DNA from 2 places in the Vibrio sp. JZG120 genome. Region 1 is predicted to be linked to the other one. Evidence: riboswitches for the same ligand, from Rfam matches in the RefSeq annotation. Region 1 holds a riboswitch; the other holds the start of a gene.
What was found. A riboswitch is a leader RNA that binds a small molecule or an ion and turns the genes downstream of it on or off. The one in region 1 is predicted to bind lysine.
Positions count from the first base shown of each region.

Region 2: it holds a riboswitch for lysine, as region 1 does, so the genes downstream of both, lysC (lysine-sensitive aspartokinase 3) here and tet(35) (tetracycline efflux Na+/H+ antiporter family transporter Tet(35)) in region 1, are expected to answer to the same signal.

Region 1 covers NZ_JBSRRK010000004.1:486,457-489,877, reverse strand. Annotated here, with positions in the region: gene ACWPOD_RS10620 (H-NS family histone-like protein) at 1-253, opposite strand, end outside; lysine riboswitch at 836-1,018, shown strand; gene tet(35) (tetracycline efflux Na+/H+ antiporter family transporter Tet(35)) at 1,128-2,729, shown strand; gene ACWPOD_RS10610 (sigma-54 interaction domain-containing protein) at 3,056-3,421, opposite strand, start outside.
Region 2 covers NZ_JBSRRK010000012.1:6,139-9,559, reverse strand. Annotated here, with positions in the region: gene ACWPOD_RS19615 (PglL family O-oligosaccharyltransferase) at 1-413, shown strand, start outside; gene ACWPOD_RS19610 (pyridoxal-phosphate-dependent aminotransferase family protein) at 473-1,594, opposite strand; lysine riboswitch at 1,815-1,993, shown strand; gene lysC (lysine-sensitive aspartokinase 3) at 2,095-3,421, shown strand, end outside.

The DNA.
Region 1 (3,421 bases):
TCTTAGTTTCGCCAGATAGCGCAGTAATAAGCGCTTCTACGTCAATACCGTCTTGAGCAATTTTCTCTGCGATCTCTGCTAGCTTAGCTTCTTGCTCAGCTTGTGCTGCACGTTCTGCTTCTTCTGCTTCACGACGCTCTTCTACGACAGTAGTTAGTTTATCTAGAGCTTCTTCCAATTGTTCTAGAGTCAGCTCACGAGAAAATGCACGAAGGCTACGGATATTTAGAAGGGTTTTAGTCAGCTCTGACATAACGATTCCTATTAAAAGGTTAATGTGTTGGGCACTTTTTATCGTTACGATTAAATAATGCCAATCTATAAATAAACAAAGAGTCCTTATATTTAACTTTATCTTTTCCTTATGTGCAAATACTAAATCAAGATTTTGTTTAAATTTAGCTATTTTTTTAAAGCAATAAATATTATTACACTCGAAATAAATCTTATTAGATGAGAATTGAAATCAACACTTGTTATTGTATAGAGATAGAGCCAGCTTGGTTTTTATAAAAAAAGTTGAGTTATTACTTAAAAATATGAAGCGTCCATCTTTGATGGAGTGTCATATATCCTTAATTTATTGATACAAGATAAACCATGATATTTTTAAGGTAGTAATAATGTTTCATAAATAACAAAATTGATGTGATTTCAGTTGCACAAAACTAACTTGAAGTAGACAAGGTTTATAAATTATCTCAGTCATTATTTATTTGTTTAATTTAGTTTGATGTGTTGCATTGACTCTCATCATAAGTACAATGGCTTCTACCTGATGCAATATTGCAGACAATTTGTTGTTAATTTGTACAGTTAGTGGTTAATTGTTTGTTGTTGCCGTAGAGGCGCGGTCTCGAAGAGTAGCTATTATTGGGGTGATGCCAATGAATAATAGTGGAAGGCGAAGATTGCCGAAGTAAGTAACTCATCAAAGTTACTTGCTGGGGTTGTATCTGAAAGGAACAACACTGCCATAGTATATATTCACATTAAACTATGGAGCGCTACTGTAGGGTTGGGTGGAGTGTTCGCTTCCCTGTCGCTAAGTTCAACATGAGCACGTATCGTATGCTACGTGACTTGTCTGCAGTAGATCTCTAGCCAAACTTTGGTTTTTGAAGATCATGAATTTAATAGATTTTTCTAGTTCTCCTGTTTCATTATTGCCACCTATTGTCGCTTTGACTTTGGCGATTCTGACTCGACGTGTATTAGTTTCCTTAGGTGTAGGTATCGTGCTGGGTGCGGTTCTACTTAATAGCTGGTCTATCGGTGATACCGTTAGTTACGTGAGTTCTCAAGTTTCTTCTGTCTTTATTGAAGATGGCGGAATTAACACTTGGAACATGAGCATTGTTGGTTTCCTAATCTTATTAGGTATGACAACTGCGTTATTAACGCTATCTGGTGGTACTCGTGCATTTGCCGAATGGGCACAATCTCGAGTAAAGAGTAAACGCGGCTCCAAACTTCTTGCTGCCTTTTTAGGCGTATTCATTTTTGTCGACGATTACTTTAACAGTCTTGCTGTTGGTGCCATTTCTCGTCCAGTAACCGATCGTTTTTATGTGTCTCGCGCGAAGCTTGCGTACATTCTAGACTCAACTGCTGCACCAATGTGTGTGATCATGCCTGCTTCTAGCTGGGGTGCTTACATTATTACGATTATCGGCGGTATCTTAGTCTCACATGGGATCACTGAGTATTCGGCTCTTGGCGCGTACGTTCGTCTTATTCCAATGAACTTTTACGCAGTTTTTGCACTGCTTATGGTGTTTGCTGTGGCGTGGTTTGGCCTCGATATCGGTAAGATGCGTGAGCATGAAATCTCTGCATCTCAAGGCCGCGGCTTTGATAAAGACAAAGAAAACGACTCGCAAGAAGCGCATGATCTAAACGAAGAGCTAGATATCCGTGAAAGCGAAAAGGGTAAAGTGTCAGACCTGGTACTTCCTATCGTGACGCTGATTATTGCGACTATCGCTTCTATGCTTTACACGGGTGGCCAAGCATTGGCTGCTGACGGCAAAGAGTTTGCGCTTCTAGGTGCGTTTGAAAATACAGATGTAGGCACATCACTAATCTACGGTAGCTTGCTTGGCTTAGCTGTCGCATTATTTACTGTTGTGAAGCAAGGTCTTCCAATAGGTGAAATTGCACGCACACTATGGATTGGTGCTAAGTCTATGTTTGGCGCGATTCTAATCCTAGTATTTGCCTGGACTATCGGTTCGGTTATCGGTGATATGAAGACGGGTTCTTACCTTTCTACAATGGCTCAGGGCAATATCAATCCACATTGGCTACCGGTTATCCTATTCTTGTTGTCTGGTCTAATGGCATTTTCAACAGGTACTTCTTGGGGTACGTTCGGCATTATGCTTCCAATCGCGGGTGATATGGCTGGTGCAACCGATCTTGCGCTAATGCTCCCAATGCTAAGTGCAGTTTTAGCCGGTGCCGTTTTTGGTGACCATTGTTCACCTATCTCCGATACCACTATTCTGTCGTCGACTGGTGCACGTTGTAATCATATTGATCACGTATCGACCCAGTTGCCTTATGCATTGTCCGTGGCGCTAGTTTCCTGTGTTGGCTTCATTACTTTGGGGATGACTGCGTCAATTGCATTCTCATTCATCGCTGCATCAATCACATTTATTATTGTATGTGGAGCACTTTCTTGGTTGTCGAAGTCTAAAATGGCATCGTGCCAAAATGTCTAGTACAGCTCAGTATTTTTAATAAAGAGGAAGCTCCGCTAAATTTAGCGGAGCTTTTTTTTAACGCGATTTAGGTGAGGGGGGCAATCGCGTTTTTGGGGATAATCGTTTCGTGTTAAAAGCGAGCTATTTGTGTTCTGAGCACTCCTTTCTGTGCTGTGATAGAAAATCTATCAACCGACTTCTTCTTAGCTCTAAGCAAAGACTATGCCTAGTTTAAGTTGTTGATTTTAAAGGCGGTAATATCAAGAGGTTTATGATGAGGGGCTAAGTAAATGATATATGATGAGTTGTCTGTTACACAGTGTCACGTTACACCTGTACAGCAACTAAACATTTAAGTTGTATTTCTTTATTAGACGATAAAGCGTTGTTCTTGAAATACCAAGATGACGTGCAGCCGCACTCATATTGTGCTTATTTTCTTCGATAGCTTGCAGTAGGTAGTCGAGATCAATTTGGTCCACTGAAGGGAGTAATTGCCTTTCATTATTATCAAGGCCCAAGTCAGCGACGAGAAGCGTGTGATCTTCACACATGACAATCGCTCGTTGAATTACATTTCGCAGTTCTCGTACGTTACCTGGCCAACGATGCTTGAGGAGCTTGGCTTTCACTTTATCCGACATTTTTTGTACCTGACCATGAGACAAATCTGTTAAGAAGTGTTCTGATAACATAAGGATATCTTTCCC
Region 2 (3,421 bases), on a different contig from region 1:
CGTTTTACATGGTAAGCGCATTGCATACGAACTATGTACTGACGAAGTTTGAGACCACTAGGCCAACTAACCCTGATATTCTGAATCAAGTCAGTAACCCTGTAGTTTGGAAAGACAGGTTTGATTGGGATGTCTATAGCACGTTTTTAAACATTGGGCTGTACCAACAAGACGCAACCTTGATTCAGCCTTATATCGATTGGTCGCTAAAAATCATCAAAGATAAGCCTCGCCCTGCATTTTATAATAATTTGATTTTGGCCTACCAAGGCTTAGATGACTCAAGTAAAGCGGAGCAAATTAGAGCTGAAGCGCAGTTTTTGTTCCCGAAGATTGATTTCAGTGACGTCAATTACCGACCACCTTCTCAAGCAATCTCTGCCTCACCAGCACCCACTTCAGGTGAAGAGTAATAAGTACAAAAAAGCGAAGGGATGACCTTCGCTTTTCTTTATCTCATTGCTGTATGATTTTATTCAGTGAGTGACTCTTCCAACGCTTTTAAGCACAGCGCAACGTTTTCAGATCGAGCGCCGTAACCCATTAAGCCAATACGCCACGCTTTACCAGCTAATGCCCCAAGGCCAGCACCAATTTCTAGGTTATAGGTTTCTAGCAAGTGAGCACGAACTTTTGCTTCATCAATTCCTTCAGGCACGTAAATCGCATTTAATTGTGGCAACCGATGGGCTTCGTCCACAACAAATTCAAAGCCTAACTTTTGTAAGCCATTTTTGAGTTTTTCATGCATCAGTTGGTGACGAGCCCAAGCGTTTTCTAAGCCTTCATTTTTCAGTATCAATAAAGCTTCATGAAGCGCATACAAGCTATTAACTGGCGCCGTATGATGGTAACTACGCTTGCCTTCTCCACTCCAATACCCCAACACTAAACTCTGATCGAGGAACCAACTCTGTACTGGTGTTGTTCTTGCTTGAATCTTTTCAATTGCGGCAGGAGAAAACGTCACGGGTGAGAGCCCTGGTACACATGACAAACATTTTTGACTGCCAGAGTAAACCGCATCCAGTTGCCATTCATCCACTTTTAACGGCACACCACCAAGTGACGTCACCGCATCAACAATAGATAATGCATTATGCTGTTTCGCCAGCTTACCCAATGCTTGAGCATCACTGACTGCACCAGTTGAAGTTTCCGCATGCACAAAAGCAAGAATTTTTGTATCTGGGTGCTGTTCGAGTGCTTGCTCGACTTTATTAATGGAAACAGGCGTCCCCCATTCATCATCGACGATAACAACTTCACCACCAGCACGGACGACATTTTCGCGCATGCGTTCACCAAATACACCGTTACGGCAGACGATCACTTTATCGCCTTTCTCGATCAAGTTTACAAAGCAGGTTTCCATCCCTGCACTACCTGGCGCTGAAACCGCAATAGTGAACTCATTGTCAGTTTGAAAGGCATACTTCAATAGCTGCTTGAGCTCATCCATCATACCGATAAACAGAGGATCAAGGTGACCTACGGTAGGACGGCTTAGCGCTTGTAACACTTGAGGATAAATATCAGAAGGACCAGGTCCCATTAAAATACGGTGAGGCGGAATAAAGCTTTGGATCGACATGTCAGCTCCTTGATTATCTTTTATCCTGAGCATTCTAAAAGTTCTATTCAATAACATGGCTCAGGTGTAGGGTTCTTCACCCTAATAGATTTTTCCTCTATCAGCAATTAGCCGTAAGTATGGAGGTCAAACCAGTGTCACAAAATCGTTAATAAAAAACACCATAAAGGTTGAAATATTGATTGACATTAAGGCCTCAAAACCGTTCAATGTTTGAGCTTTATGTAGAAGAGGAGCGCTACCCAGGTAGATGATTTGTGGAACCGCAATTCCAACACCAATCATTGAGGGGGAGTAGTGCCGAGGTAAGTCAAAGTTGCAGGGTTTGACTTGTCGGTTGAATTGGGCTGAATCCCATCAACTGTCATCAGCGCAGTCTGATGAAGGGCTTCTGAGGGTAAATTTTTCAAATAGCATTCTAAATACCTCTCTTTTTGCTCTGTTCCTTTTCTCACTAAACATTGGATGTACAATTTTTTAGGAAGTCGTGGGAGAACGCAGTGAGCGCATTTAACGTAGCTAAATTCGGTGGGACCAGTGTTGCCAACTTTGAGGCAATGAGTCGTTGTGCCACCATTATCGAAAACAATCCAAATACTCGCCTGGTCGTGAGCAGCGCTTGCTCTGGCGTCACCAACCTGTTGGTAGAACTCGCCAACGGTGTTCAGGATCAAACGCACCGTACTGAGCTGCTGCAAAATCTGGCCAACATTCATGACGCCATTTTAACTCAGCTCGAAGACAGCACGAAAACTGCTGCCGAGGTGTATGGCATATTAGATACCGTAACCAGCCTGGCCGAGGCTGCATCTATCCAAGCTAGTGCGAAGTTAACCGATCATTTGGTCGCATGTGGCGAACTCATGTCGACGCATATTCTAACTCAGTTAATGTGTGAGCGAGGCATTCAAGCTGTGCGCTTTGATATCCGCGATGTGCTGCGTACTGATGACAACTTTGGTCGCGCGGAGCCAAACATTGAAGCAATTTCGACGCTTGCGCAAGATAAACTCATACCACTTTGCCAACAATCCGTTGTTGTTACTCAAGGCTTCATAGGATCTGACGAAGCCGGTAATACAACAACACTAGGTCGAGGAGGCAGCGATTATAGCGCCGCCTTAATTGCTGAGAGCGTCAAAGCGGCAGGGTTAGAAATCTGGACTGATGTTCCGGGCATCTACACAACAGACCCGCGAATTGCGCCAAAAGCCTCACCAATTCCCGAGATCAGCTTTAGTGAAGCTTCAGAAATGGCGAACTTTGGCGCTAAAATCCTTCACCCTTCTACGCTAGTACCCGCATTGCGCCACGACATTCCGGTATTTGTAGGGTCATCGAAAGAGCCAGAAAAAGGGGGAACTTGGATTCGTCACCAAGTCGAAAGCTCACCGTTGTTCCGTGCGCTAGCTTTGCGTTGTAACCAAACCATGGTAACGCTACGCAGCGCCAACATGTTCCACGCATACGGCTTCTTAGCAAAGGTTTTTGAGATCCTTGCAAAGCATAAGATCTCTGTCGATTTGATCACGACATCTGAAATCAGTGTATCGTTAACACTTGATCAAACTGATACCTCTGGCGGAGCACCACAGCTGCCGCAAGCTGTACGAGAAGAGTTAGAAGAGTTATGTAAGGTAGAAGTTGAACATGACCTATGCCTCGTTGCTCTCATTGGTAACAACATGAGTGAGAGTAAAGGCTACGCGAAACAGGTTTTTGGCACGCTAGAAGACTTTAACCTACGCATGATTTGTTATGGCGCTAGCCCTCACAACTTATGCTTCTTGCTCCATGAATCGGTATCGAAACAAGCCATACAAAAAC